3 regions of the Lentzea sp. NPDC058450 genome follow, and region 3 is predicted to be linked to each of the others. Evidence: riboswitches for the same ligand, from Rfam matches in the RefSeq annotation. Region 3 holds a riboswitch; each other region holds the start of a gene.

Region 1 (2,256 bases), on a different contig from region 3:
AGGACCTTGCGGTGGTCGGCGCCGACGACCATGCGGGTGAGGTGCGGCAGCATCAGGCCGACGAACCCGACCGCGCCGCTGACCGCCACCAGCACCCCGGTGATGCCGGCGGTGACGATGAACAGCTGCGTGCGGAACCGGTTGACGGACACGCCCAGCGTCGTGGCGGTCTCGTCGCCCATCGCCAGCGCGTTCAGCTGCCGGGCGCGCGTCATCAGGTAGGCGACGCCGGCCAGGGTCACGACGAACGCGATCGGCAACTGCGTCCAGGTCGCGCCGCCCAGGCTGCCGAGCAACCAGAACATCGCGCTGCGCGCCGCCTCGCCGTGCGGCGCCTGGAACACCAGCAGCATCGCGACGGCCGAGAACCCGTACGCCAGCGCGGTTCCGGTCAGCACCAGCCGCAACGGTGTGAGCCCTCGGCTCGTGCGTGCGGTGAGGTAGACCAGAGCCGTGGCGCCGAGGCCGGTCACGAACGCCCCGACCGAGAGCGCGTACACGCCGAGCCCGGACAGGACGCCGAGCGTCGCCACGGCCGTCGCGCCGACACTCGCGCCCGACGAGATGCCCAGCACGTAGGGATCGGCGAGGGCGTTGCGGACCATCGCCTGGATCGCGACGCCGACCGCGCTCAGCCCGGCCCCGACGACCGCGGCCAGCAGCACGCGCGGCAGCCGGATGTCCCAGACGATGTGGTACTGGCCGGCGAGGTCGGCCGGGACGGTGCCGCCGGTGAACGCCGCCCACAGCAGGTCCAGGGTGACGTCGAACGGAACGGACACGGGGCCGAGTGCCACGCCCGCGACGATGCTGACGGCGAGCACGCCGACGAGCGCGCTGATCTTCCCGATCACTGATGCCCTTCCCGCAGTCCACGGCAGGAGTTCCTGGTTGCACCGTGCGCGGGTATTCGGGCTCGTCCCTCTCGACAGAGAGACCTACCGTTGCGGGTCAGCGCCGGATTCAGACCGGACTTCCCCCATGCACGACGAAAGCACTCTAACCCGACACGATCACCCGTCCGTGCGACGGCGGACGTGAGGCGCATCTCGGCTGCGACACCGGGCCGCCCGTATGCAAGCCTCTGACCTGCACGAAAAGAAAACTTCAAAAAAGTTCTGGGTGCGTGTCGATCCGGCGGGGCACCCGTTCGACCTCTGGACGTCAACGAACGAGACGCAAGGAGAACCACCGTGAAGTACATGCTGATCATGCGCGCCACCGACGAGGCCTTCGCCAACATGGGCGAGTTCGACTTCGACAAGATGCTCGAGACCGTCGGCGCGTTCAACGAGGAGCTGATCCGGGCCGGCGTGCTGCTCGCCGCCGAGGGCCTCTCCGACCCGTCCGAGGGCGTCGTCGTCGACTACTCCGCCGAGCCCGCGGTCATCACGGACGGCCCGTACGGCGAGACCAAGGAGCTGTTCAACGGCTTCTACCTGCTCAACGTCGCCTCGATCCAGGAGGCGATCGAGTGGGCCCGCCGCATGCCGATGACCGGCCCCGGCTTCAAGACCGAGATCCGCCGCGTGCCGTCGATCGACGAGTTCCCGCAGGACAACGAGTACATCCAGAAGGAGCGCGCGTGGCGTGAGGCCAACGGCCAGCTCTGATCGCGCGGAGAAACGCCGAAGCCCCGGCCGGGAACCATCCGGCCGGGGCTTCAAAACGTCTGAAACGAACTCAGCCCGTGCGCACGTTCGACGACACGAGTGCCGCGAGCCGGTCGCCGATCGCGTAGGTCGCGCCCGGAGACTGGTGGTCGCGCGTCGCCAGGTCGAACGCCACGGAGGCCTCGATCCGGCGCGCCGCCTCGTGCTCGCCGAGGTGGTCGAGCAGCAGCGCGACCGACAGCACGGCGGCCGTCGGGTCGGCGATGCCCTGGCCGGCGATGTCCGGGGCGGACCCGTGCACCGGCTCGAACATCGACGGGTTGCGCCTGGTGACGTCCATGTTCCCCGACGCGGCCAGGCCGATGCCACCCGTGACGGCGGCGGCCAGGTCGGTCAGGATGTCGCCGAACAGGTTGTCGGTGACGATCACGTCGTAGCGGCCCGGGTCGGTGACCATGTGAATGGTCGCCGCGTCCACGTGCTGGTAGGCCACGGTGACGTCCGGGTGCTGCAGCGAGACCTCCTCGACGACGCGCGACCACAACGAGCCGGCGTGCGTGAGGACGTTCGTCTTGTGCACCAGCGTCAGGTGCCGGCGCTGGCGGTTCGAGGCACGCGCGAACGCGTCCCTGACCACCCGCTC
Region 2 (2,256 bases), on a different contig from region 3:
GACGGCCGCCTCGTGGATCCAGACCGCTTCGTTGGAGTGCCGCTCCGCCGGAGAGTTCGCCGGCACGCTCTTCGACCACGTGCTGGCGTCGTTGCCGCTGGTCATCGCCGTGGAACGGACGACGGTCCGCAGCTGCGAGGGCAACTTCGCGATCACGGTCGAGCGCCTGGCCCGGCTGGTCGGCTCGACGTTCAAAGCGCACACCGTGCTGGCAGTGCTGCGGGGTGAGCACATCGAGTTCCTGCTGGCCCAGGGCATGACGGCGGCGGAGATCCGGGTGGGGGTCATTTCGCTCGCCGACACGCTGGCGGCTGAGGTTTGATGCTGGGGTGTTGAACCGACAGCTCTCCGGAGTCCGCAAGAAGACGTTGCTGGAGTCGCTCGGCCCGGTGCCGGACGTCGACCCCGACCGCTACGGCGACGGCGGCCCGGTGGGCGCGCTGGAGGAGCGGGTCGCCGCGTTGCTGGGCACCGAGGCCGCGCTGTTCGTGCCGACCGGCACGATGGCGCAGCAGATCGCGTTGCGCTGCTGGGCGGACCGCACGCACAACCCGATCGTCGCGATGCACCCGCGAGCGCACCCGTTGAACCACGAGGACGACGCGCTGACCGTGCTGTCCGGGCTGCGGCCGATCAAGGTGCGCAACGACGACGTCGGCACGTGCCCCGAGCCGTTCGGGACGCTGCTGCTGGAGGTGCCGGACCGTGAGGCCGGGTTCGTCCTGCCGACCTGGGACGAGCTCGTGGCGGTGGTAGAGGCGGCCCGCGAACGGGACGCGGTCGTGCACCTCGACGGCGCGCGGCTGTGGGAGAGCACCTTCGGGCTGGGCAGGTCGTTGCCCGAGATCGCCGGCCTCTTCGACTCGGTCTACGTCTCGTTCTACAAGTCCCTCGAAGGCATTTCGGGCGCGGCGCTGGCGGGGAGCCACGACTTCGTCGAGCAGGCACGGGTCTGGCGGCACCGGTACGGCGGCATGGTGTTCCAGCAGTGGCCCGCCGCGTTGTCCGCGTTGCACGGCCTGGACACGGTGTTGCCTCGCCTGGGTTCGTACGTCGCGCACGCCAAGGTCGTCGCCGCCGCGATGGACCAGCCCGAACCTCACACGCACCAGTTCGCGCTGCATCTGCCCGGCGACCCGGCCAGGCTGAAGGAGGTGGGCGGGAAGTTCCTCGGCGGGTTCTGGCCGGACGGACCGCTCGCCAAGACCGAGGTGACCGTGGCCGGGCCCGCGCTGGAGTGGACGGCGGACGAGGTCAAGGCGGCGTGGACCGAGTTTCTGGAGTCGATCTAGCGACGTCGCTCACCTGGCTGTTGGACCCGGCCTTGCGAAATGCGACGATGCCGGGGCTGTGAGGGGAGTGCGAGGAAGCCGGTGTGACTCCGGCGCCGTCCCGCGACTGTGACCGGTTTTGGACGCCGGAAGTCAGGAACTCGTCCCCCTCTTCACCTGACCGCGGGCGTGGACACCCGAGGAAGGACTTCGCCGAGCATGTTCCCGTTTTCGGCTGTCGTCGGCCATGACGACCTCCGGCTCGCCCTGCTGCTGAACGCCGTGCACCCCGGCATCGGCGGCGTGCTCGTCCGAGGTGAGAAGGGGACCGCGAAGTCGACCATCGTGCGCGCCCTCGCCGCGTTGCTGCCCGAGCTCGACATCTCGGCCGGCTGCCGGTTCGGCTGCGCGCCGGGGACCGCCGACTGCCCCGACGCGCCCCACGACGGGGTGGAGCGACGGCCAGCGCGGCTGGTCGAACTGCCCGTCGGCGCGACCGAGGACCGGCTCGTCGGGTCGCTCGACCTGGAGAAGGCGCTGACCGAGGGCGTCCGGGCGTTCCAGCCCGGACTGCTGGCGGCCGCGCACCGGGGCGTGCTCTACGTCGACGAGGTCAACCTGCTGCACGACCACCTGGTCGACCTGCTGCTCGACGCCGCCGCGATGGGGCGCGCGCACGTCGAACGCGAGGGCGTGTCGGTGTCGCACCCGTCGCAGTTCCTGCTGGTCGGCACGATGAACCCCGAGGAGGGCGAGCTGCGGCCGCAGCTGCTCGACCGGTTCGGGCTGACCGTCGCGGTGAAGGCCGCGCGCGACGTGGCCGTGCGCACCGAGGTGATCCGCCGCCGGCTCGCCTACGAGGCCGACCCGGCCGGGTTCGCCGCGCGGTGGGCCGACGAGGACTCGCAGCTGAAGCAGCAGATCACCGACGCCCGGTCGCGGTTGGCCGGAGTGTCCCTTCCGGACGGTGAGCTGCGCCGGATCG
Region 3 (2,256 bases):
GGCGATGGCGCGGTCCGGCCCCGGCCCCAACGACCTCGGGGCGACCCGCGTGCACCTCACCCGCAGCATCGAGGCGAGCCTGCGCCGGTTGCGCACCGACCACATCGACCTCTTCCAGCTGCACAACACCGACCCGATCACGCCGCTGGAGGAGACGCTCAGCGCGGTGGACGACGCCGTGCGCCAGGGCAAGATCAGGCACATCGGCGCCGCGAACTTCCCCGCGTGGCAGGTCACCAAGGCGCTCGGCATCTCGGCGCTCAAGCAGCTGTCCGGGTTCGTCGCGCTGCAGGAGCACTACTCGCTGCTGGTGCGCGACCTGGAGGCCGAGATCCTGCCGATGGTCGAGAGCGAGAACATCGGCCTGATCGTCTGGGGCCCGCTCGCCGCCGGATACCTGACCGGCAAGTTCGACGCCGAGGGCAAGACCGAAGAGACTTCCGCGCGACGTTCGAAGAGTTCTCAGGCGATTCCACCGGTCGACCCGTCCGCCGCCGCGCCGATCGTGCACGTCGTCCGCGAGGTGGCCGAGCGCAACGGCACGAGCATGCCGCAGGTCGCGCTGGCGTGGCTGCTCGCCCGGCCCGCGGTCACCAGCGTCACCATCGGCGCGCGCACCGTCGAGCAGCTGCGCGACAACCTCGCCGCCGTCGAGAACCCGTTGCAGGAGAAGGACCTCGCCGAGCTGGACGCGATCAGCGCCCCGGCCCCGGTGTACCCCAAGTGGATCAACGACTACTCCGCGGCCGTGCGGGGTCCGGTCCCGCAGGGCTGAGGCCGGCGCGGGCGACGGGGTGGGGCGGACCGTGTTCAACGCCTGCCACCTGCGTTGATCAACCGGGTTCGCCCTGCCGTCTCCACCGTCGTCGGCGGGGCGATTCCGGCACGTCCGGGACGCTGCTCCAACCGGGCGACACGCCCACTACATGTAGGTGTGCGTCTCATGATCGCGCCCATGTATTGTGTCGCGAAGCTGGTTCGGCCGATCATCCAGATCGGTCGTCGCAAGAGGGAACCCGGTGCGATTCCGGGACTGCCCCGCAGCGGTGAACGGGAACGAAAGCCGTCAGGAAGCACTGGACGAGGGTGTCTGGGAAGCGACGGCCGGTAGGCGCCTCGGTGATCGATCACCGGGCACGCCCGTGAGTCCGAAGACCTGCCAGCATCCCGCACGCGCCTGCGTGCGGGCGTCCGAGGCCCCGAGGGAGGGCGGGAGGACGTGGCGGTCGCGCGCGCCCGTTCACTCCTCGCTGCTCTCGTGGCCACCGAGCTCGCGAGGAGAGAGCTGTGACGGCGGTCGACACAGTCACCACCACCATGCGCGTCAAAAAACGCAACGGTTCACTCGAACCGGTCGACTTGAACAAGATCGTGCGCGCGGTGGAGCGCTGCACGGTCGGTCTGCACGACGTCGACCCGCTGCGGGTCGCGACGAAGACGATCAGCGGCCTCTACGACGGGGCGACCACGGAGGAGCTGGACAAGCTCTCGATCCAGACCGCGGCCGCCCTGGTCGCCGAGGAACCCGAGTACTCCAAGCTCGCCGCGGGCCTGCTGGCCGCGTTCATCGAGAAGGAGGTGCGCCGTCAGGGCGTGCAGTCCTTCAGCCAGAGCATCGCGCTGGGGCACGCCGAGGGCCTGATCGGCGACGCGACCGCGAAGTTCGTGGCCGCCAACGCCCGCAAGCTCGACGACGCGATCGACCTCGACGGCGACCGGCGGTTCGAGTACTTCGGCCTGCGCACCGTCTACGACCGCTACCTGCTGCGCCACCCGTCCAAGCGGTTCGTGATCGAGCAGCCGCAGTACTGGCTGCTGCGCGTCGCGTGCGGGCTCTCGCACACCGCGGCCGAGGCGATCGACTTCTACCGGCTGATGTCGTCGCTGGCGTACCTGCCCAGCTCGCCGACGCTGTTCAACTCCGGCACCCAGCACACCCAGATGTCGTCGTGCTACCTGCTCGACTCGCCGAAGGACGAGCTGGAGTCGATCTACGAGCGCTACGCCCAGATCGCGCGGCTGTCGAAGTTCGCCGGCGGCATCGGCGTGCAGTGGTCGCGGGTGCGCTCGCGCGGTGCGTTGATCCGCGGCACCAACGGCCACTCCAACGGCATCGTGCCGTGGCTGCGCACCTTGGACGCGTCGGTCTCGGCCGTGAACCAGGGTGGCCGCCGCAAGGGCGCCGCCTGCGTGTACCTGGAGACGTGGCACCCGGACATCGAGGAGTTCCTGGAGCTCCGCGACAACACCGGTGAG

What was found. Region 3 has a riboswitch for cobalamin ahead of ACFWNN_RS22080 (ribonucleoside-diphosphate reductase subunit alpha). Riboswitches for the same ligand answer to the same signal wherever they lie in the genome.
Region 1: it holds a riboswitch for cobalamin, as region 3 does, so the genes downstream of both, ACFWNN_RS18620 (FecCD family ABC transporter permease) here and ACFWNN_RS22080 (ribonucleoside-diphosphate reductase subunit alpha) in region 3, are expected to answer to the same signal.
Region 2: it holds a riboswitch for cobalamin, as region 3 does, so the genes downstream of both, ACFWNN_RS17645 (putative cobaltochelatase) here and ACFWNN_RS22080 (ribonucleoside-diphosphate reductase subunit alpha) in region 3, are expected to answer to the same signal.

Annotation. Positions count from the first base shown of each region.
Region 1 covers NZ_JBHXLO010000010.1:240,167-242,422, forward strand. Annotated here, with positions in the region: gene ACFWNN_RS18620 (FecCD family ABC transporter permease) at 1-854, opposite strand, end outside; cobalamin riboswitch at 884-1,030, opposite strand; gene ACFWNN_RS18625 (YciI family protein) at 1,194-1,613, shown strand; gene ACFWNN_RS18630 (3-isopropylmalate dehydrogenase) at 1,684-2,256, opposite strand, start outside.
Region 2 covers NZ_JBHXLO010000010.1:47,012-49,267, reverse strand. Annotated here, with positions in the region: gene ACFWNN_RS17655 (helix-turn-helix domain-containing protein) at 1-322, shown strand, start outside; gene ACFWNN_RS17650 (threonine aldolase family protein) at 330-1,292, shown strand; cobalamin riboswitch at 1,321-1,455, shown strand; gene ACFWNN_RS17645 (putative cobaltochelatase) at 1,491-2,256, shown strand, end outside.
Region 3 covers NZ_JBHXLO010000014.1:2,496-4,751, reverse strand. Annotated here, with positions in the region: gene ACFWNN_RS22085 (aldo/keto reductase) at 1-775, shown strand, start outside; cobalamin riboswitch at 958-1,179, shown strand; gene ACFWNN_RS22080 (ribonucleoside-diphosphate reductase subunit alpha) at 1,288-2,256, shown strand, end outside.